DNA from 2 places in the Longispora fulva genome. Region 1 is predicted to be linked to the other one. Evidence: riboswitches for the same ligand, from Rfam matches in the RefSeq annotation. Region 1 holds a riboswitch; the other holds the start of a gene.

The links. A riboswitch is a leader RNA that binds a small molecule or an ion and turns the genes downstream of it on or off. The one in region 1 is predicted to bind S-adenosylmethionine.
Region 2: linked by a shared signal. The riboswitch ahead of IW245_RS27655 (aminotransferase class V-fold PLP-dependent enzyme) and the one ahead of thrC (threonine synthase) in region 1 are both predicted to bind S-adenosylmethionine.

Annotation. Positions count from the first base shown of each region.
Region 1 is NZ_JADOUF010000001.1:5,813,279-5,824,071, reverse strand. Features, by position in the region: gene IW245_RS26270 (alpha/beta fold hydrolase) at 1-1,043, shown strand, start outside; gene IW245_RS26265 (ABC transporter permease) at 1,074-1,946, shown strand; partial or broken gene IW245_RS40970 (trypsin-like peptidase domain-containing protein) at 2,364-3,173, opposite strand; gene IW245_RS26260 (lipocalin-like domain-containing protein) at 3,170-3,817, opposite strand; gene IW245_RS26255 (PadR family transcriptional regulator) at 3,988-4,521, shown strand; gene IW245_RS26250 (hypothetical protein) at 4,511-4,822, opposite strand; gene IW245_RS26245 (helix-turn-helix domain-containing protein) at 4,924-5,772, opposite strand; gene IW245_RS26240 (DUF397 domain-containing protein) at 5,899-6,099, opposite strand; gene IW245_RS26235 (helix-turn-helix domain-containing protein) at 6,099-6,950, opposite strand; SAM riboswitch class I at 7,072-7,186, shown strand; gene thrC (threonine synthase) at 7,198-8,454, shown strand; gene IW245_RS26225 (GNAT family N-acetyltransferase) at 8,843-9,829, shown strand; gene IW245_RS26220 (GNAT family N-acetyltransferase) at 9,871-10,793, shown strand, end outside.
Region 2 is NZ_JADOUF010000001.1:6,103,873-6,114,665, forward strand. Features, by position in the region: gene IW245_RS27640 (alpha/beta fold hydrolase) at 1-270, shown strand, start outside; gene IW245_RS27645 (helix-turn-helix transcriptional regulator) at 348-1,289, opposite strand; gene IW245_RS27650 (PrsW family intramembrane metalloprotease) at 1,289-2,653, opposite strand; SAM riboswitch class IV at 2,684-2,798, shown strand; gene IW245_RS27655 (aminotransferase class V-fold PLP-dependent enzyme) at 2,842-4,149, shown strand; gene IW245_RS27660 (aldo/keto reductase) at 4,155-5,087, shown strand; gene IW245_RS27665 (STAS domain-containing protein) at 5,153-5,494, shown strand; gene IW245_RS27670 (response regulator) at 5,528-6,055, opposite strand; gene IW245_RS27675 (ATP-binding protein) at 6,052-9,003, opposite strand; gene IW245_RS27680 (SpoIIE family protein phosphatase) at 9,111-10,700, shown strand; gene IW245_RS27685 (S9 family peptidase) at 10,722-10,793, shown strand, end outside.

The sequences.
Region 1 (10,793 bases):
CCCAGCCGGTCAAGGTGACCCTGCCGGCGATCTCCACCCGGGTCGACGTCGGGCACCGGGTCCGCTTGGTGATCGCGACATCCGACCAGTCCTACCAGGGCCCGGTGCAACCCGTCGTCTACACCGTGGCCGTCGGCAACGCCGTCTCGCTGCCCACCGCCCTCGGCACCCCGCTCACGTCGGCGGAGACCCCGCTGCTGATCGCGCTGGCCGTCCTGGTCGGCCTGATCCTGCTCGGCATCCTCGCCGCGATCCTGGTCGCGCGCGCCCGGCACCGGGGCCGTGACCGCGCGGTCGTCGCCGAGTACGCGGACACACCGCTGGTCATCAAGGGCCTCCGCAAGGAGTACGCGGGCGGCTACGTCGCAGTCCGCGACATCAGCCTCACCGTGCAACGCGGCCAGGTCGTCGGCCTCCTCGGCCCGAACGGCGCCGGCAAGACCACCTCCCTGCGCGTCCTGATGGGCCTGACCCGCCCGAGCGCCGGCGAGGTGCTCGTCTTCGGCCACCAGCTCATCCCCGGTGCCCCGGTGCTGTCCCGGCTGGGCGCGCTCGTCGAGGGCCCCGGTTTCCTCCCGCACCTGTCGGGCATGGAGAACCTCCGGCTGTACTGGCAGTCCACCGGCCGCCCCGCCGAGGACTCCCGCCTCGACGAGGTGCTGGAGATCGCCAACCTGGGCAAGTCCATCCACCGCAAGGCCCGCACCTACTCGCACGGCATGAAGCAGCGGCTCGCCATCGCGCAGGCCATGCTCGGCATGCCGGAGCTGCTGGTCCTCGACGAGCCGACCGACGGGCTCGACCCGCCGCAGATCGCCGAGATGCGCCGGGTGCTGAAGAAGTACGCCGTCGACGGCCGCGCGGTGCTGGTCTCCAGCCACCTCCTCGCGGAGGTCGAGCAGACCTGCACCCACGTGGTCGTCGTCAACGCCGGCCGGCTCGTCGCGTCGGGGCCGGTGGCCGAGGTGGCCAGCTCGGGCCGACGCCTGGAGGACGCGTTCCTGGCCCTGGTGGAAGGAGGCCCCGAAGATGACCGCGACTGACAAGTCGGCCCGACGGACCGAGGTGGCCCGATGACGACCGCGATCGAGACCGACGGCCGCGCCGCAGGCTGGCTGGCGAGCCGCACCCTCCGCTACGGGGTCGAGTTCCGCCGCCAGCTCACCCGCCGCCGGACGAAGCTGGCCCTGGGCTTCCTGGCCCTGCTGCCACTGCTCCTGGCGGGCGCGTTCAAGCTCAACCCGGGCGGCGGCGGTCCCAGCCGGCAGAACGCCTACGGCAGCCTCGTCGACCTGGCGACCGGCAGCGCGCTGAACTTCACGATCTTCGCGCTGTTCGTGTCGTCCACGTTCCTGCTGATCGTGGTCGTGGCCCTGTTCTGCGGGGACACGATCGCGAGCGAGGCCAGCTGGGGGAGCCTGCGCTACCTGCTGGCCGTCCCGGTGCCCCGCTCGCGCCTGCTCGCCGTCAAGCTGTCCGTCGCCCTGTCCTACTGCGCCATCGCCGTCCTGCTGCTGGCCGGCAGCGCGATGCTCTGCGGTTGGATCTTCTTCGGCTGGCACGACCTGGGCACCCCGCTCGGCGGCGTCCTGCCGGCCGGCACGGGCTTCGGCCGGGTCCTCGGCGTCGTCGGCTACCTGGCGGTCCAACTGCTACCGATCGCCGGCCTGGCCTTCCTGCTGTCCGTGAGCACCGACGCCCCGCTCGGCGCCGTCGGCGGGGCGGTGCTGTTGCAGATCATCGCCAACATCCTCGACGCGGTGACCGCCCTCGGCGATCTGCGCAACTACCTGCCGGGGCACTACGACACCGGCTGGCTCGGCCTGCTGGCCAGCCCCGTCCAGACCGAGGACATGATCCGGGGCACGATCTCCTCCCTGCTCTACGTCACGGTGTTCGTGGCGCTGGGCTGGTGGCGCTTCCTCCGCAAGGACGTGGTGAGCTGACCCGACCCCAGGCCAGGCCCCGGATCCGGGCCCGGGCCTGACCTCAGGGCCACCGGCGACCGCGACGCCCCCGGTGGTCCTCCGCAACAGGAACAGGAACCCGGCCGCCACCCCCGTCCCCACCGCCACAAGCGCGCACACCGCGATCAGGATGTTCGGCACGGCGGAGCTCCCGGGACTCTCCCCGGCGAGCCGCCGGTACTCCCACGCCTGCTGGTGCTGCGGCGACGCGGCGAGTACGGCGTCGAAATACCCGATCGCCGCCTTGTTGTGCCCGGCGAAGTACTGCCGGAGCCCGGCCTGGTAGTTGCGGTCCACCGCGCTGAGCCCGTGCGGGATCTCCTTGCCCCGCAACACCCCGGCGACCAGCGAGGACGCGGCCATGAAGTTGAACGCCTGCGGCTCGCCGGCCGGCGCGGCGCTGACGATGCCCACCACCCGGCCCTCCTGGTCGACCACGGGCCCGCCGCTCATTCCGCCGGTGGAGGCGGCGCTGACCTCGTAGAACGGGATGCCGGCGACCGTGCGGCGGTTGCTGATCCGGCCGTCCTTGGCGCTCGGCTCCAGCGTGGGGTCACTGATCCGGTCGGCGGAACCGGGGAAGCCGATGGCGAGGATCGGCGTACCGACCGGCAGGTCGCGGCCGTCGACCACCTCCAGAGCCGGCAGCCTGCCGCGCTCGATCTTCAGCACGGCGACGTCGCCCTGGCTGTGCGGCAGGACGTGCACGACCTCGGCGGGCAGCTGGTCGTCGACGGTCCCGCCGTCGATCCGCACCCCGCGGTGCACGACGACCTGCCGGCTGATCGGGCTGTCCTTCGTCGGCCCCTCGGTCACGGCGTGGTCGAGCAGGGCGGCGACGGCCTTGTCGGTGTCCGTGGCCCGGCCGACGGCGGCCAGCTCCTTGGCGACGATCCCGAACAGAGCGCGGCCGATGCCTTCCGGCCCGGGGTCCACGCAGTGCCCGGCCGTGACGAGCTGGCCGTCTGCGTGCACCCCGAACCCGGTGCACGAGCTCACGATCCGATACCCGTCGCGGCCGCCGAACACCTCACCCGTCCGGGTGTCCCGGACCCACGCGTGCCAGCGGATCTCCACGATCACGATGGCCGGCCGGGCGATGGCGGCGGCCCGCTCCTCGGCACTGGGCGGCGCGGCGGAGGCCGGCACCGCACCCCCGAACACGAGCAGGCCAGCCAGCGCGATCAGGGCCAGGGCACGCCTCATCCGTAGAACCCGTAGCCGGGTGTGCGGGCCCACACCGACTTGTAGCCCGTGGCGTTGCTCTCCTCGAACGTCCCACCAGCGCACGTGTAATGATCCGTCTCGTTCAGCTCCGGCTGTGGCTTGCTCTCCGAGTCGAGCTCCCCTTCGGGCACCGACCAGTGGTGCCGCAGCGTCGTACTCGTCCGGGCCAGATATGTCACCGTGTCCCCCGTCGCCGTCCACGTGAACTCCGCCGACCCGTTCGACGTCAGCCGCAGGGTCGACCCGTCGCTGTTCGCCGTGTACGTCACGTTGTCGTAGCTCTCCGTGCCGGTGCCGTCGGCCCGGAACTCGTAGACCTTGCCGCTGGTGCTGGCCGGGAACGGGTCGGCGTTGGAGTAGAACTTCACGATCGCCGTCTCCGTGACCACCCGCCACGAGCCGACCACGCACAACGGCAGCCCCGGCGCCCTGGTCGGCGCGGCCGACGGGCTGACCGTGGGCCGCGGGCCCGCCTGCGCCGGTGGCCCGCCCGCCGGACAGCACCTCTCGGGGCCGAGCCCCACCCCGACGACGGAGAAGACGGCCAACCCGGCGGCCGCTACCCCGGTCAGCACACTGACGAGCGCCAAAGCGAGGATGGCCCCGCCGAACCGGCTACGCATGCCAGAATTGTGCCAGCGGGGCACGACAAGTTCTACTGTGGATCTTGCTCACTCATCCGTCGAAACTGGACCGACAAATCCACTCGTACCACCCAGTGTGTTCGGTCTTAACTGACAGCTAACCCTTTTTCCGAGCCGGAGTTCGTAGTTTGAGCGGACAATTGCGTTCCATGAGGCAGCCGCGCGACCTGAACGCCACCTCCGCCGCGACCCTCGGACTGCTGCACCGCCTGACATCGGCCACCGCCGGTGAACTGGCGCGGGCGGCCGAGGCCGACATCAGCCCCTTCTGGGGCATCACGCGGAGCCAGATCTTCCGGGAGTTGCCGCTGCTGGCCGGCCGGGGTTTGGTCGGGGCGGGGGACACCGGCCCGCGGGGGAGCGTGCCGTACCACCTCACGGACGCCGGGCGGGAGGCGTTCGGGGCCTGGCTCGTGGGCGCTCCGCATCCGCAGCAGCCCCGCGAGGAGCTGCTGCTCCGGATCGGCTTCGGCCAGCACCTGGGCCCGGAGGACCTGGAGCTGCTGCTCGACCGGCACCGCAAGGTGCACGCGGCCCGCCTCGCCCACCACGAGACCGAACGCGCGGCGCTGGCCGAGGCCGGCGAACCCTACCGGCTGGTGACCTGCGAATACGCCATCCGCTACGAGCGCATGGTCCTGAGCTGGATCGAGGACCTGCCGAAGCTGCTGCTCACCGATTGAGCCGCCACAGCTCCCAGTACCCGTCGGGTCCGATCTGGGCGGTGTAGGCGTGCGCGACGCTCAACGTCTCGTCCCCGTGCACCATCGGCAGGTGGTGTACGGGCTGCCCCGCGCGGGTCAACGCCGCTCCGCGGAACCGCCCACCGGTCACCCGCCAGTCCAGCCCGTCATGATGGAACCGGTAACTGTCCCCGGGCGTCATCCAGTGCACGATCCCGTCGAGCGCGAGACTGATGATGGCATCACGAGGCCCGTTGGAAACGGTGTCCAGCGTCCCGAGCGCGGTAGCGGTAGTCGTCATCCCCAAACGCTATGACCGTGCCCCAGCCTGGAGCCGAATCGATGCGGGTCAGAGCATAAACTTCAGACGGTTACGGCGGTCCCTCACCCGGCGCGCACCGATCAGTCCGGAAGCTCCCGATGCTCATCAGCGACCTTCAGCAAGAACTCCCGAGCCTCCTCCCCATGCAACGCAACCTGATTCAATGACTCGAATAACTCCACATACAGAAGGATGTCCGTGCGATCACGCGCCTTGAGGTCGCCGTGCATGGTTTCGATCACCACCAGCCGCTCGTCGAAGATCACGAAATTGTGCAGCGGCGCCTGTGGGAGTCGGATGGTCCAAGGAAGAATGCCCATCTTGACGCTCGCGAGCCTGGAAGCAGACACGAGGTGATCCATCTGGGTCGCCATCACTGCGCTGGGGCCCACCCGGTTGCGTAGTGCGGCCTCGCCGACCAAGAACTGAAAGCTGCGTGCGCCCTCGAAGAGGACGCGCTGCCGCTCCAGTCGCGCGGCGATCATTCGCTGCGGATCGACTCCTCCTGAATTCGGAAGGCTGAACATTGCCCGTATGTATTCCGGCGTTTGTAGAAGTCCGGCGATTGCGGCAGGGAAGTAGCTCCTGTATTCCTGCGCCGAGCGCTCCCTGACTCCGACCGTCTGCTGATTGCGATCCAGGCCAGCCTGTCGCATCGCCCTCGCGTGGGTGAAGACCAGTGGTCCGATCTGCGCCATCGCGAGGATCCTCTCGCGTGTCTCAGGAGACGCTTGCAGCACCGTCAGCATACTTTCGACCTCGTCGATCGAAGGTCTACACAGGCCGGTCTCGATCTTCGAGACCTTGGACTGGCTGACGCCGAGCCGAGCAGCGAGGCGGCTGCCGCTCAAGCTGGTGGACTCGCGAAGCTCTCGGAGGGCGACGCCCAGATCTTGACGCCTGCTGTGGAGGTCGGCTGACTTCGACATGCCTCGACGTTAGCGCTCTATCGAGGCTTCGGGCTTCCGCGTTCCTGGTATTCGGGTCATGGAATAAATACGTGTGGCCTCGGGGCGATCCCCGAGGCCACACTTTCGTTGTGCAGATGGAACCGATCAGCGATCGAAGGAGCCAGCCTTGACCCCGCCCACGAATGCATACCACTCCGCGCCGACAAAGACGAGCATGCCGGCCGAACGGTCCTTTGTGTCCCGGACTCCGACGAGCTGTTGATCGCCACTCGGTGAGACTTCGACGCAGTCGCCAGAGGGGGAGCTCCGGGTTGACTTGCGCCAAGCGGTGAATTCGGTCGTCATCACGATCCTTCTCGCTGAAACCGCTCAGCGGCCTCTTCGAGCATCCTGCTCGAATCCTCGGCGTTGAGCGTGGCTGCCCAGAACTCCTGGAAGATGCCCTCCATCCGGGCCAGGTCCTCAGCGTCGCTGAGCACCAGGTCCACGGTGTTGGTCTCGACGAATCCGACCTGCGGATCGTCGGGGCTCGCATACCGGAACAGCGTGAAGGCGGATGCCGCCGGTGTCCGCTCATAGATGTCGGCACCGAAGGGGAGTACCCGGATACTGATGTTCGGTCGTGTCGCGATCTTGACCAGATGGCGGAACTGGTCGGTCAGGATCGGTGGTGCGCAGGTCCGGCGATGAAGGACTCCCTCGTCCATGATCACCGAATACTTCGTTTCCTCGTTGTCCAGCAGCTTCTGGCGGGTGAGCCTGCCGTGGATCGCTGTCTGCAGCGCCGCCGGGTCGGCGAAGCTCGGGTAGTGCGACAGCCTGGCCCGGGTGTACTCCTCTGTCTGGAGGAGTCCGGGCACGAAGAGCAGAGTGATCTGCCGGATGTCGGTGGCGCCTGCTTCGATCTCGGCGATCTGGCGGTACCGCTCGAACATCGGCCCCACCATCGCCTTCCACCATCCGCGCTGGTTGGCGTCCCGGGCCATGGAGATCAGGATCTCCCGCTGCCCGCCGATCACCTCCAGCGCGTCGAGTATGTCCATGACTACGGACAGGTCCGGTCGGAGCTTGCCGTTCTCCAGCCTGCTGAGCTCCGAGGCCTGCCAGCCGACGAGTGCTGCCACGTTCGCGATGGTCAGTTGCTTGTCCCGGCGGAGCTTGCGTAACTCAGCCCCCAGCCTGCTCCGACGCACCATTGGGCTGTGCCCTACTGCCATTTCGGACCTCCTTGTCCCCGATCGGAGGGTTCAACGAGCGTGGTGTGGCTCACGTGTCGGGTGGTGGAAAAAGCCCATAGAATGCTGGGCACAACTGAATACCTCATCCAGAGGAGCCGAGGGAACGGCCCGTTGACGCTCCGGCAACCGCCACACGTGTGGGTTAGGTGCCAAATCCGGCCCGGATCGAAGATCGATTCCGGGAAAGATGGGAAGGAATCGCGCTATGGCGCTGTCTGCCACCAACTCTCCCGCCCGCTGTCTGGTCTGTCGTGCCTGCGGCCAGGAGTACCCGCTGATCGCTCAACACGCCTGTTTCGAGTGCTTCGGCCCGCTGGAGGTCGGTTACGACCAGGCGGCGTTGAACAAGGTCACCCGCGAGCAGATCGAGGCGGGCCCGCAGAACATCTGGCGGTACGCGCCGCTGCTCCCCGCCGGCCAGGACCCGGCCTCCCGGGTGACCCTCGACCCCGGTCTGACTCCGCTGATCAGGGCGGACAGGCTCGCGGCCGAGCTGGGCATGACCGGCACGCTGTGGGTGAAGGACGACTCGGCGAACCCGACGCACTCGTTCAAGGACCGGGTGGTGTCGGTGGCGTTGACGGCGGCGAAGGAGCTGGGTTTCACCCGTTTCGCGTGCGCGTCGACGGGTAACCTGGCCAACTCGGTGGCGGCGCACGCGGCCCGCGCCGGGGTGCCGAGCATCGTGTTCATCCCGTCCGACCTCGAGCAGGGCAAGATCATCACCACGGCCGTGTACGGCGGCGAGCTGGTCGCGATCGAGGGCTCCTACGACGACGTGAACCGGCTGTGCGGCGAGCTGACGGAGACCGACGCGTTCGAGGACACCGCGTTCGTCAACGTCAACGTCCGTCCTTACTACGCGGAGGGCTCCAAGACCCTCGGCTACGAGGTGGCCGAGCAGCTGGGCTGGCGGCTCCCGGCCCAGGTGGTCGCGCCGATGGCGTCGGGCGAGCTGCTGACGAAGATCGACAAGGCGTTCGAGGAGCTGGTCGAGATCGGACTGGTCGCCGAGAGTTCGTGGAAGGTGTTCGGCGCGCAGTCGAAGGGCTGCGACCCGATCGCGACGGCCCTGCGCGACGGCAAGGACGAGATCACCCCGGTGAAGCCGACCGGTATCGCCAAGTCGTTGAACATCGGGGACCCGGCCGCTGGCCCGTTCGCGCTGGAGTCGGTGCGCCGGACCGGGGGGTGGATGGACTCGGTGACCGACGACGAGATCCGCGACGGCATCGAGTTGTTGGCGCGGACCACCGGCGTGTTCGCGGAAACCGCCGGTGGCGTGACCGTGGCCGTGCTGAAGAAGCTCGTTGAGAGTGGCCGGCTGGACCCGACTGCTGAGACAGTGGTCTACAACACCGGCGAGGGACTGAAGACTTTGGACGCCGTGGCCGACCGGGTCGGACCGACGCACCGGGTGAAGCCTTCGTTGCGGGCCGCCCGCGAGGCTGGGTTGTTGTGACATAGGTCACATAAGTTACCCAGAGTAGTCGCGGCGCTGCGTAATGTGTGCTGGTGGGTTGGCGAGTCGCCCGGTGTCCCCGGGCGCGTCGTCGCGTACCGTGAGCTTAACGATCGATAACTATAACTTGGCTGCTTGACGGCCGGGTGGTAGAGGCAGAGTATTTTCTCTGCGGGAGGACGCCGTAACCACCATCGAAACCTGTTTCGATGATGTGCTCCGATCTCGATCGGTGCAGCGGTGCCGCAGCTTGGCGGTGCTGCTCAAGCGAGCGTTCTCCCGACCAACGTGGAGCGCCCCCGAGGATTCGGGGGCGGTTCCTTTTTGTCCTTGATCCACCTGGCTAAATCGGTCGCGGTCTCCGCGCCCGACGGTCAAGGTGGCAGGCATGGACATCATCGAGCTGGACACCTCCGACCGGACCCTGGTCGAGGAGCACTACGCGGCGCTGAACCAGATCCACCAGGACCAGACCCCGGACCTGCCGGACCGGTGCCGGGAACAGTGGGTCGACGCGATCGACGACCCGTGGCCGGGGACCGCCACCGAGAAGTGGATCGCGGTCGAGGACGGCCGGATCGTGGGCGGCCTCGTGGTCGACATGCCGACCCGGGACAACCTCGCCCTGGTGGAGGTCGAGATCTGGGTGTCGCGGGACCACCGCCGCCGGGGCATCGGCCGCGCCCTGCACGCCAAGGCCGTCGAGCGCGCCGGGGCGAACGGCCGGACCACCATGATCGGCGGCTGTCGGGGCGAGGGGCCTGGGCACGCGTTCGCCGAGGCGATGGGCGCGACGTGGGCGATGAACGAGGTGCGCCGCCGCTGGGAGGCCGGTACGGTGCCCGACGCAGCCCTCGACGCGCTGCTCGCCGAGTCGTGGAAACACGCCGAGGGCTACGAGCTGGTCACCTGGCGGGACGGCGTGCCGGACGGGCTGATCGCCGACGCGGTCTACCTCGAGGGCCGGATGCTGATCGACATGCCGATGGGCGACATCCCGGTCGAGCAGGAGGACGTCGACGTCGCCCTGCTCCGGGCCAAGGACGTGGCGCTCGAGGTGCGCAAGAGGCGGCGGTTCAACACCGGGGCGCTGCACGGGGGGCGGCTGGTCGCGTACACGACGATTGCCTTTGATCATGGGGTTGACTGGCATGGCTGGCAGTGGATGACGATCGCGGCTCCCGAGCACCGGGGCCACCGGCTGGGCACGATCGTGAAGCTGGCGAACCTGGCGTTCGTCCGGGCGGAGGTGCCGGGGCTGCGCGTCCTGGACACGTGGAACGCCGAGGAGAACCGGCACATGATCGCGATCAACGAGGCGGTGGGATTCCGGGCCAGGGAGTCGACGGTGGAGTACAAGCAGGAGTTGGCGTAATTCAGTCGCGGCGTCGGGTCGGGGCGGTCAGTCTGGCGGGTATGGATATCAACCAGATCGATGTGCGCGACGACGCGGCGGTGGCGGCCTGGCACCAGGTGCACGCGGCGGCCGCCGCCCACGACCGCGCGGAGTTCCCCGCCCCCACCCTCGAACGCGATACCGGTCGGCTCCGAAATCCGTGGCCCGGCGAGGCCAACGAGTTCTGGCTCGCGGTGGACGGCGGCGAGCCGGTCGGGTCGCTCCAGATCCACATGCCGACCCTCGACAACCTGGACAACATCGGGGTCGACTTCACGGTGCCGCCCGCGCACCGCCGCCGGGGTATCGGCCGCGCGCTCTACGGGAAGGCCGTCGAGCGCGCCCGGTTCCACCATCGCAAGAACCTCCAGACCGACGCGACACAGGCGTTGCCCGGTACCGAGGCGGACAGTCCGCACGGCCCCGGGATGGCGTTCGCGGCGAAGATGGGCTTCCGTCGGGTGCTCGACGAGGCGCACCGGCGTTGGGTGTCCGGCGTCGTCTCCGAGGAGGAGCTGGCCAGGCAGCTGGCCGAGGCGTGGACGCACGCCGAGGGCTACGAGCTGGTGACCTGGCGGGACCGGGTGCCGGAGCGGTACGCGGCGGACCTGGCCTACCTCGACAGCCGGGTCATGATGGAGTCCCCGATCGGCGACCTGGCGTTCGAGGAGGAGAAGATCGACGCCGACCGGGTCCGGGCCGGCGAGGAGGTCGCGCACGCCCGGGGGCACCTCCACTTCGCGGTCGGGCTGGTGCACCGGGAGTCGGACACGCTCGCGGCGTACTCGGCGCTGGCCAGCGACCAGGGCGACGAGTGGCACGCCTGGCAGCACAACACCATCGCGAGTTCCGCGCACCGGGGCCACCGGCTGGGCACGATCGTGAAGCTGGAGAACCTGGCCTTCTACCGGGCGACGTATCCGCAGCTCCGCGCGATCGACAC
Region 2 (10,793 bases), 290 kb from region 1:
CTGGCCCGGTTCCGGGCGGGCGCGACCGACCAGCCGCTGGGCACCGTCACCCAGCCGATCCGGCGCACCGGGGCCGACGACGTGGCGTGCGACCTGGTCGCGTGCTCGTTCCCGCTGCCGGTGGTGCGCGAGATGATCGCCGCGGGGCATCCGTTCTTCGCCGCGCTGGGCGGGCCGCGGTGGCGACTGTTCGAGCTGACCACGGGCCACTGGCCGATGTTCAGCCGCCCGAAGGACCTGGCGGAGCTGCTGGTCGACCTCACGACCTGACAGATCAAGACCACACTTCGACGGTTACGCCGCGTCTCCGCCCCGACAGCGGCGGCACCTCTGCCGGGAGCTCCATCCTAGCGGCGCGCGTTCTCGCCCAGCCGGGTGGCCAGCTCCGCGACGGCCACCCGCAACCCGTCCGGGACCCGGATGGTGAATCCCCACCCCAACCCGGCGAGCATCACGGCCATCCCGTCCAACCGTTCGGCCCTGGTCGTGAACAGCACCCCGTCGGGCACCTCCACCAGCGTCCCGAGCGTCGGGGAGATCCGGCGCCGGGCGCTGTCCAGGTCGGTCTCCAGCACCACCTCCACCGGGTGCCGGTAGGGCACCTTCGCCAGCGAGTCCGTCACGTGCGCGACGGGGTCGAAGTCGACCGGCCCGGCGAAGGACTCCGCGGCCAGGCGCGCGGACAGCACCCGGTCGATCCGGAACGTGCGCACCTCGGAGCTGCGGTGGTCGAGCCCCGCGACGTACCAGCGGCCGGCGTGGAAGACCATGCCGTACGGGTCCAGCTCCCGGTCGGTCTCCTCGCCCCGCCAGGACACGTAGCGCAGGGTCACCCGGCGGTGGTCCCTGGCGGCGGTGGCAACGGTGAGCAGCACCGCGGCGTCCGGGGGCTCGCCGGACAGCGCCGGCAGCGTGAAGGCCAGGGTGTCGGCCACGGCCAGGGTCCGGTCCCGCAGCGCCACGGGCAGCACCCGCCGCACCTTGCCGAGGGCCCCGTCCGCGTCGCCCACGGCGAGGCCGAGCTGCCGGCTGGCGAGCAGGCCGACGACCACGGCCGTGGCCTCCGCGTCGGTGAACATCAGGGGCGGGAGCTTGTAGCCGGGGCGCAGCCGGTAGCCGCCGTACCGGCCACGGGCCGCCTCGACGGGGATGCCCAGGTCGCGGAGCTGGTCGGCGTACCGGCGAATGGTTCTGGGGTCGACGCCGAGCTGTTCGGCGAGCGCGGCGCCGCCCAGCCCCGGGCGGCCCTGGAGGAGTTCGAGGAACGCCAGGACCTGGGACGCGGACATCAGCCCCGGTAGCCGTAGGGGTAGGGCTGGTAGCCGTACATCGGCGGCGGGGGCGGGGGCGGCGGCGGGGCGACCGGGATCGGCACGACCGGGCTGGCCGACGGCGCGACGGCGCGCACCGAGCGGTCCGGGAACACCAGGTGGTAGACGGAGCCGTCCCAGCGGCCCTGCGGGGTGAGCGGGTCGCGGCCGGTGAACACGTTGCGGTACGCCGCGAGGTCGTGCAGCAGCCGCAGCTCCTCGGCCGCGAAGTCCGGGCCGGCCAGCCCGCGCTCGGCCCCGTCGCGGAGCAGGGCGAGCTTGGTGGCCGTGTCCTGGTAGCCGCGCATGGCCTGCGCGCCGGACGCGCCGGCGACCCGGCGGGCCCAGTACCGCGCGGTGAGGCGCCGGCCGACGGTGATCAGGGACGCCACCTCCGGCGGGGTCATCCACGCCGTCCGCACGTACGCCGGCAGCACCCGGCCGGCGATCCGGCCGTCCTGGGCCCTGGTCCACAGGGCGAATCCGAAGACGCCGAAGAAGATCGGCACCATCAGGCCGAAGTAGCCGTACAGGAACACGAGCTGGTTGTGGGCGCTGAGCGTCGCCATCAGGTTCCACGTGCCGTGCAGCATCATGGCCATCATCAGGCCGGACAACGGCAGCAGGGTACGGGTGACCTTGTTGGAGCTGCGCGCGGCGAAGCCGACGGCGATGCCCGTCATCGACGTGAACAGCGGGTGCGCGAAGCCGGACATCACCACCCGGACGACGAACAGCACGACCACGCTGATCGCACCCTGGGACACCAGGCCGGTGTCCGCGGACGTCCGCACGTAGATGCCGCCCATGTAGAGGATGTTCTCCATCATGGCGAACCCGACGGCGGAGAGTCCGAAGTAGACGATCCCGTCGGTGGGGCCGGAGAAGGACCGCTTCACGAAGATGTACAGCAGCAGCGGGCCGAGCGCCTTCATCGACTCCTCGATGAACGGCGCGACGAGGGTCGCCACATGGCTGCCGGAGACCCCGAGGTTCGGGAACACCCACTCGCCCATCAGCGTGTTGACCACCAACGCGACCGCGGTGGCGACGCACGCCCCCCACGCGAAGCAGAAGGCGAGGCGCTTCCACGGCTCCGGCTCGTACCGGTCGAGCCAGAGGAACGCTGAGACCAGCAGCGGGACGGGGAGGATCGCGCCGGCCAGCCCGACGAGGGTGGGGCCGACGCCGTAGGCGAAGCCCAGGTAGAGCAGCATCGCGATGCCACCGGCCGCGATCACCACCACCGCGATGATCATGACGATCAGGCGTTTCCAGTCGAAGCGCCTCGGCGGCGGGGGCGGCGGACCGTAGTGCACGTCACCCTGTGCGAGCTCTGCCATGGGCTCAGCTTATGCGGTAACCTCTCGGCAGGTCATGAGCGCCAGCGACAAGCCCCGGCTCGCTGGCCGGCAACCCTCCACCGCGGTGGGGTGCCCCGGGTGAGGACCAGGTCCAGCATTCGTTCGTGCTGGTCAAGCGCGGACCCCGGCACATTCCCCGAGGTCCCTGAGACCTCGGAGGATTCTCCATGTCCGCCCTCACCGCCACCCGCGCAGACCTCTCCGTCCTCGGCGCGGACGTCACGGTCAAGCTCGCCGACGGCACCCACGTCCCGTACGCCAACTTCGACTACGCCGCCACCGCCCCGTGCGCCTCGGCCGCCGCCCGGGCGGTGAACGAGATCCTGCCGCACTACGCGAGCGTGCACCGGGGCGCCGGCCAGCTCTCCCAGCTGTGTACGAAGCGGTACGAGGAGGCCCGCGAGACCCTCCGCGAGTTCGTCGGCTGCCGGCCGGACGACAACCTGATCTTCACCCGCAACACGACCGACGCGCTGAACCTGCTCGCGCACGCCGTGCCGGCCGGCACCACGGTCCTGGCGTTCGCCGCCGAGCACCACGCGAACCTGCTGCCGTGGAAGCGCACGGTCCGGCTGCCCTCGCCGTCCTCGCCGTCCGGGGCCGTGACCGCCGTGCACTCGGCGCTGCGCGAGCTGCGCCGCACCGAGGCCGACAGCCCGCTGCTGCTGTCGGTGACCGGCGCGTCCAACGTGACCGGCGAGCTGTGGCCGATCCGCGAACTGGCCGCCGCCGCGCACCTCTACGGCGCGCGGATCTGCGTGGACGCCGCCCAGCTCGCCCCGCACCGGGCGGTGGACATCGCCGAGCTGGGCGTCGACTACCTCGTGCTCAGCGGCCACAAGCTGTACGCGCCGTTCGGGGCCGGGGTGCTCGCCGGGCGGGCCGACTGGCTGGACGCCGCGGAGCCGTACCTGGTCGGCGGCGGCGCGACCGCGCACGTCGGCGACGCCACCCACGACGTGCGGTGGGCGGCCGGCGCCGCCCGGCACGAGGCCGGCACCCCCAACCTGCTGGGCGCGGTGTCCCTGGCCGCGGTGTGCACCGAGCTGGCGCTGGCCGACCGCGCCGAGGTCGAGGCCGAGGAGGAGGCGCTGACCGCCCGGCTGCGCTCCGGCCTGGCCGCGATCGACGGCGTGCACGACCTGAATCTGTTCGGACCCGAACACCCGAGGATCGGCGTGGTCGCGTTCGTGGTCGACGGTGTGCCGTCGTCGCGGGTCGCGGCCCGGCTGGCCACCGAGTTCGGAATCGGCGTGCGCGACGGGCTGTTCTGCGCGCACCCACTGACCCGCCGACTGCTGGGCGCCCGGGCGGGGCGCTCAGCAGTCGGCGCCTGTAGTGACGCGCCACGGGGCGTGGCGCACTGCGGGGACGAGAACATCCCGGACGTCACAGCCGTCCGGGCGAGCCTCGGCCTCGGGAGCACCATCGAGCAGGTGGACAGGTTGATCTACGCGGTACGGTCGATCGCGTGACTGACATGACCTACCGCCCACTGGGCAACTCCGGCCTGATTGTCTCCGTCGTGGGCCTCGGCTGCAACAACTTCGGACGTCCCGGCTCGGTGACCGAGGGCGTCGATGGCACCCGCGCGGTGGTCGACGCCGCGATCGACGCCGGCATCACCCTCTTCGACACCGCCGACATCTACGGCACCCCCGGCCGCTCGGAATCCCTGCTGGGCGAGGTGCTCGGCGAGCGGCGCGACCAGATCGTGCTGGCGACCAAGTTCGGCATGGACATGCAGGGCCTCAACGGGCCGGACTGGGGCGCGCGCGGCTCGCGGCGGTACGTCCGGCTGGCCGTCGAGGCGTCACTGCGCCGGCTGGGCACGGACTGGATCGACCTGTACCAGTACCACGAGCCCGACGGGGTGACCCCGATCCAGGAGACCCTGGCCGCCCTCGACGAGCTGGTGGTGGAGGGCAAGGTCCGCTACATCGGCAGCTCGAACTTCTCCGGCTGGCAGGTCGCCCAGGCCGACTACGAGGCGACCGGCGCGCGGTTCATCAGCGCCCAGAACGAGTATTCGCTGCTCAACCGGGCTATCGAGACCGAGCTGGTGCCGGCGTGCGAGGAGTTCGGGGTCGGCATCCTGCCGTACTTCCCGCTCAAGTCGGGGCTGCTCACCGGCAAGTACGCCCGCGACGAGGCCCCGGCGGCCGGCACCCGGCTGGCCAACCGCCCGCACGTGCACGCCGGCGCCGACTGGGACCTGATCGACCGGATCGCGACATTCGCCGCCGAACGCGGCGTCGGGATGCTCGACGTGGCGATCGGCGGGCTCGCCGCCCAGCCGGCCGTCGCGTCGGTGATCGCCGGGGCCACCAGCGCCGCCCAGGTGGTCGCCAATGTCGCGGCCGGCACCTGGGCCCCGGCCCCGGAGGAGCTCGCGGCACTCAACGCGCTGTAGCACCGGTACCCGTCGGCCAATTCGCCTGCTGGTCCGCTCTTTTCCCCCGAGTGGACCAGCGGCCGATGGGGTACGTTCTAGGTGTGCTGCCGCCGGAGCTAGACATCTCCGTCCGTCACGACACCAGCGAGACCGTCGTGGCGCTCATCGGTGAGATCGATATCAGCACCGTGTCCCAGCTCAGTGCCGCCGTGGAGAAGGCGCTCGTCGACACGCCGGCCTCCCGGCTGATCCTGGACCTGGAGAAGGTCACCTTCTGCGACTCCCAGGGCCTGGGCACCCTCGTCGTGCTCAACCGGGCCGCCGCCCGGTCCCAGCACGCCCTGATCCTGGTCAATGTCGGCGACTTCCTGCACCGGCTGCTGGACGTCACCGGCCTCAAGCAGGCGTTCTACATCCGGGACTGAGCGGCCCGGACGGGCCACCGCGCCGACCCGGGCTCACGTCGAGGGCCGGGCCTGCCCCAGCACCTTGGTCGCCTCGGCCACATCCCCCCGCTCCAGCAGAACCAGCGCCTCGTCCACGGCCCCGGCCAGCGCCGCGTACCTGGCCGCCGTCGCCGCCTGCTCCGTGAGCTGCTTGTTCTTCGACCACAGGTCCACGAACACCGACACCTTGGCCCGTAGCGCCCACGGGTCGAACGGCTTGGTCAGGTAGTCGACCGCGCCGGCAGCGTACCCCCGGAACGCGAGGTGTGAGTCCCGGTCCACGGCGGTGAGGAAGATGATCGGCACATAGCGGGTCCGCTCTCGCTGTTTGATGTGACTCGCCGTTTCGAACCCATCCATACCGGGCATCTGCGCATCGAGCAGGATGACCGCGAAGTCGTCGGTGAGCAGCCGCTTGAGCGCCTCCTCCCCGCTGGACGCGGTCACCGGCTCGACGGCCAGGCCCTGCAGGATCGCGGCGAGCGCGACCAGATTCTCCCGGCGGTCGTCGACCATGAGGACCTTGGGAGAGGACGTCACTGAACCCACCCGCCCATGAGTTCCAGCAGGTCGTCGAGGTCCACGGGTTTGGTGATGTAGTCGCTCGCGCCGGCCGCGAGGGCCTTCTCCCGGTCGCCGGGCATGGCCTTGGCGGTGAGGAACACGATGGGCAGGTCGACGAACTCGGGGATCCGCCGGATCGCCTGGGTCGTCTCGTTGCCGTCCATGTCGGGCATCATCGCGTCCATCAGAACGATGTCGACCTCCGGGTGCTCGGTGATCAGGCGGACGCCCTCGGCTCCGTTGTCGGCGTAGAGCACGGTCATGCCGTGCAGCTCCAGCGCGCTGGTCAGGGCGAACACGTTGCGTACGTCGTCGTCGACGATCAGGACACACGCGCCGTCGAGCCGCTGGGTGGTGCTGGTGACCCGCTGCTCCGGGCCGGCCGGCTGGCGGAGGATCGCCGGGGCGTTGGCTGCGCGCATGGTCGGCGTGCTGCTGGGCGCGGGGCGGGCCGGCAGCTGGATCGGCCGGATCGGGGCGAGGCCGGGCAGCACGTCCGGCAGGTACAGCGTGAACGTGGAGCCGGTGCCCGGCGCGGACTCCACGGTGATCGTGCCGCCGAGCAGCTGGGCGAGCTTGCGACTGATGGACAGGCCGAGGCCGGTGCCGCCGTACTTGCGGCTCGTCGTGCCGTCGGCCTGCTGGAACTCGTCGAAGATCAGGGACAACTTCTCTTCGGGTACGCCGATCCCCGTGTCCTGCACCGCGAACGCCACCACGTGCTCTGCCCCGTCCAGGGTCGGCACCCCGAACCGCGCGCCCCGGGGCGCGAGCCCGATGGTGAGCACCACGGAACCGGCGTCGGTGAACTTGACCGCGTTGGACAGCAGGTTGCGGAGGATCTGCTGGAGCCGCTGGGCGTCGGTGAGGACCGTGGCCGGCAGGTCGACGGTGCTGTCGACCCGCAGCTTGAGCCCCTTCTCCTCGGCCTGTGGCCGGAAGGCCCGCTCCACGTACTCGGAGATCTCGCTCAGTTCGACATTGCTGGCCTCGACGTCCATCCGACCGGCCTCGATCTTCGACAGGTCGAGGATGTCGTCGATGAGGGACAGCAGGTCGGAGCCGGCGTTGTGGATGGTGCGGGCGAACTCGATCTGCTTCTCGGACAGGTTGCGCTCGGTGTTGTCGGCGAGCAGCCGGGCGAGCAGCAGCAGCGAGTTGAGCGGGGTGCGCAGCTCGTGGCTCATGTTCGCCAGGAACTCCGACTTGTACTGGGAAGCCAGCGCCAACTGCTGCGCCTTCTCCTCCAGCCCCAGCCGGGCCATCTCGATCTCCTGGTTCTTGATCTCGATGTTCCGGTTCTGCTCGGACAGCAGCGCCGCCTTCTCCTCCAGCTCCAGGTTGGTCCGCGACATCTCGCCGGACTGGTCCTGCAGCTCCAGGGCGAGCCGCTGCGACTGGGCCAGCAGCTCCTCGGTGCGCTGGTTGGCCCGGATCGTGTTCAGCGCGACGCCGATCGTGGCGACGAGCCGGTCGAGGAACGTCAGGTGCAGCTCGGAGAACGTGGACAGCGAACCGAACTCGATCACGCCGAGCGGCTGGCCCTCGAACAGCACCGGCAACACGACGACATCGGCGGGCGGCGCGCTGCCCAGCCCGCTGCGTACCGTCAGATAGCCCGGTGGGGTTGACGTGACCCGGATCGTGCGCCGGGCGGCGACCGCCTGGCCGACCAGCCCCTCGCCCGGGGCGAACACCACGGCGTGGCCCTCGGGCACGTAGCCGTAGGAGCCGGTGAGCCGGAGCCGGGTGGTGCCGTCCTGGCCCTCCTGCTGGAGGAAGAACGCGCCGACCTGCGCCTCGATCAGCGGGGTGACCTCGTCCATGATCATGCGGCAGACCTCGCCGAGGTCGCGCTGGCCCTGCAACAGGCCGGAGACCCGGGCCATGTTGGAGTTCAGCCAGTCCTGCTCCGCGTTCTTCTTCGTGGTCTCGCGGAGCGTGACGATCATCTGGTTGATGTTGTCCTTCAGCTCCGCGACCTCGCCCTGGGCCGCGACCGTGATCCGCTGGGTCAGGTCGCCCCGGGTCACGGCCGTGGACACCCGCGCGATGGCCCGCAGCTGGGTGGTCAGGGTCGACGCGAGCTGGTTGACGTTCTCCGTGAGGTCCTTCCAGGTACCGGACACGCCGCGCACCTGCGCCTGGCCGCCCAGCTTGCCCTCGGACCCCACCTCGCGGGCGACACGCGTGACCTCGTCACCAAACGAGGACAGCTGGTCCACCATCGTGTTCATCGTGCTCTTCAGCTCGAGGATCTCACCCTGCGCGTCGATCGTGATCTTCTGCGACAGGTCACCCTTGGCGACGGCGGTGGCGACGGACGCGATGTTACGCACCTGCGCCGTCAGGTTCGACGCCATGAAGTTCACGTTGTACGTCAGGTCGCGCCAGGTGCCCGACACGCCCGTGACCTTCGCCTGCCCGCCGAGCTTGCCCTCGGTGCCGACCTCGCGGGCCACCCGCGTCACCTCGTCGGCGAAGGACGACAGCTGGTCGACCATCGTGTTCACGGTGCGGCCGATCCGCGCGAACTCGCCCCGCATCGGCTGGCCGTCGATCTGCAACGCCATCTTCTGCGACAGGTCGCCGTCGGCCACGGCGACGATCACGCGGGCGATCTCGGTGGTCGGCCGGCCCAGGTCGTCGATCAGCGCGTTGACGGCCCGCACCCCGCCGCCCCACTCGCCCGGGTGGTCGGTCACGTCGAGGCGTTCGGTGAGTTCACCCTCGCGGCCGACGATCTGCGCGATCCTGATCAGGTCCTGATTTCGGCGCTCGAGCTGTTCGACGACCTTGTTGAACCGGTCAGCGACCTCGTCGGCACCCTCGGAGGAGGAGTTTTGGGGCAGACGTACCTGAAAGTCACCCTGCTGGACACGCCCCAACGCGTCAACGAGCTGAGTGAGCAGCGCGGAGTCCATCGCCCCATCCTCCCCTGCGATGGCGCAAATGGCGAGAACCCGGCACCCTGATCACTATCTCGGCCATGAACTAGCGGAAAACTACTTGGTCAGGAGAGACTTCACCCGTGCCCACGCACGCCCGGCGACGGCTTCGACTGCCAGCCGACCACCAGTCACCGGCGCACGCCCGTGCCGCCGTCCGCGAGGTTCTCGCGGAGGCGGGCCTGGCGGAGTTGCTGGACGAGGCTCTGCTGTTGACCACGGAGCTCTCGACCAACGGTGTCGTGCACGCCGGTACTGACATCGATGTCGACGTCCAGGTCGACGACGCGGGCGTCACGGTCACGGTCACGGACTTCCACGCCGGGGACATCGGCCCGGCCACCCGACCCGACCACTTCAGCGAGGGCGGCCGGGGCCTGCTGCTGGTCGACCAGTTCGCCAGCGCGTGGGGCACCACGCACGGCGAGGACCGCAAGGGGGTGTGGTTCCGGCTGGACCGCACTCCCCCGTCCCACACCGAGCCGCCGGCCTCCCCGCAGCGCCGGGACTGGCTGTCGTTCCTGTCCGAGACGAGCGAGTTGCTCGCCCAGTCCCTGGACCCGGAGCTGACCCTGGCACTGATCCCGCAGCTGGTCGTGCCCCGGCTCGGGGACTGGTGCGCCGTGCACAGCGCCGACGAGTGGGGCAACCTGACCCTGTCAACGTGGCTGCACCGCGACGAGGCCGCGCTGCCCGTCCTGCGCCAGCAGCTCGACGAGGTCGCGCCCCGGCTCCGCGACGTGGTGACCTCCCGGGCCCCGATCACGCTGCCCCGGCCGTTCGAGGGGGTCGCGGTGCCGCTGATCGCCCGCGACCAGCTGCTCGGCACGCTGTCGGTGGGCCGGCACCTCGACCGGCTGCACAACGTCGACGAGGTCGCCGTGGTCGCCGACCTGGCCCGGCGGGTCGCGCTCGCCCTGGACAACGCGCGGATCCACGCCGAGCGGGAGAACATCGCCCAGGCGTTCCAGCGGGCGCTGCTGCCGGCCAAGCTGCCGTTGTCGACCGGGCTGGAGTTCGGCGCGGAGTACGTGCCGGCGAGCACCGGGACCGACGTCGGCGGCGACTTCTACGACGTCCTCCCGCTGAGCGACTCCGGCGAGTGGCTGGTCTCGATCGGCGACGTGTGCGGCAAGGGCGCGCAGGCCGCTGCCCTCACCGGCCTGGTCCGCGACGTGGTGCGGGTGCTGGTCCGCGACGGCCGTTCCCTGCCCCGGACGATGGAGCTGCTCAACACGACGATGCTCGAACGCGGCGACGGCAAGCACTGCACCCTGGCCGCGGCGATCGTGACCCGGTCGACCAGCGGGGTCGTGGAGCTGGAGCTGTGCCTGGCCGGGCACGACAAACCGGTGCTGCTGCACGAGGACGGCGGCACGACCCTGGTCGGCGAGGGCGGCACGGCGGTCGGCCTGCTGGACACGGTGCGTACCCCGCTGGCCACGGTCCGGCTGGCCCCGGGCGACGCCCTGGTGTTCTACACCGACGGAGTGACCGAGCGCCGGCGCGGCGACGAGCTGTACGGCCAGGGCCGGCTGCGCCAGGAGCTGGCGGGCCTGACCGGGCTGCCGGCGCAGGCGATCGCGAGCCGGCTGCGCGCCGCGGCGCTGGCGTTCTCGCCGGAGCAGCCTCGGGACGACATCGCACTGTTGGTGCTGCGCAACCCGGGCTGACCTCGGGTAGCGTTGCCCGCTATGAACGCAGTTCCCCCGCTCGCGAAGCAGGTTCCCACGACCCGTGTCCAGCACGGGGACACCACGGTCGAC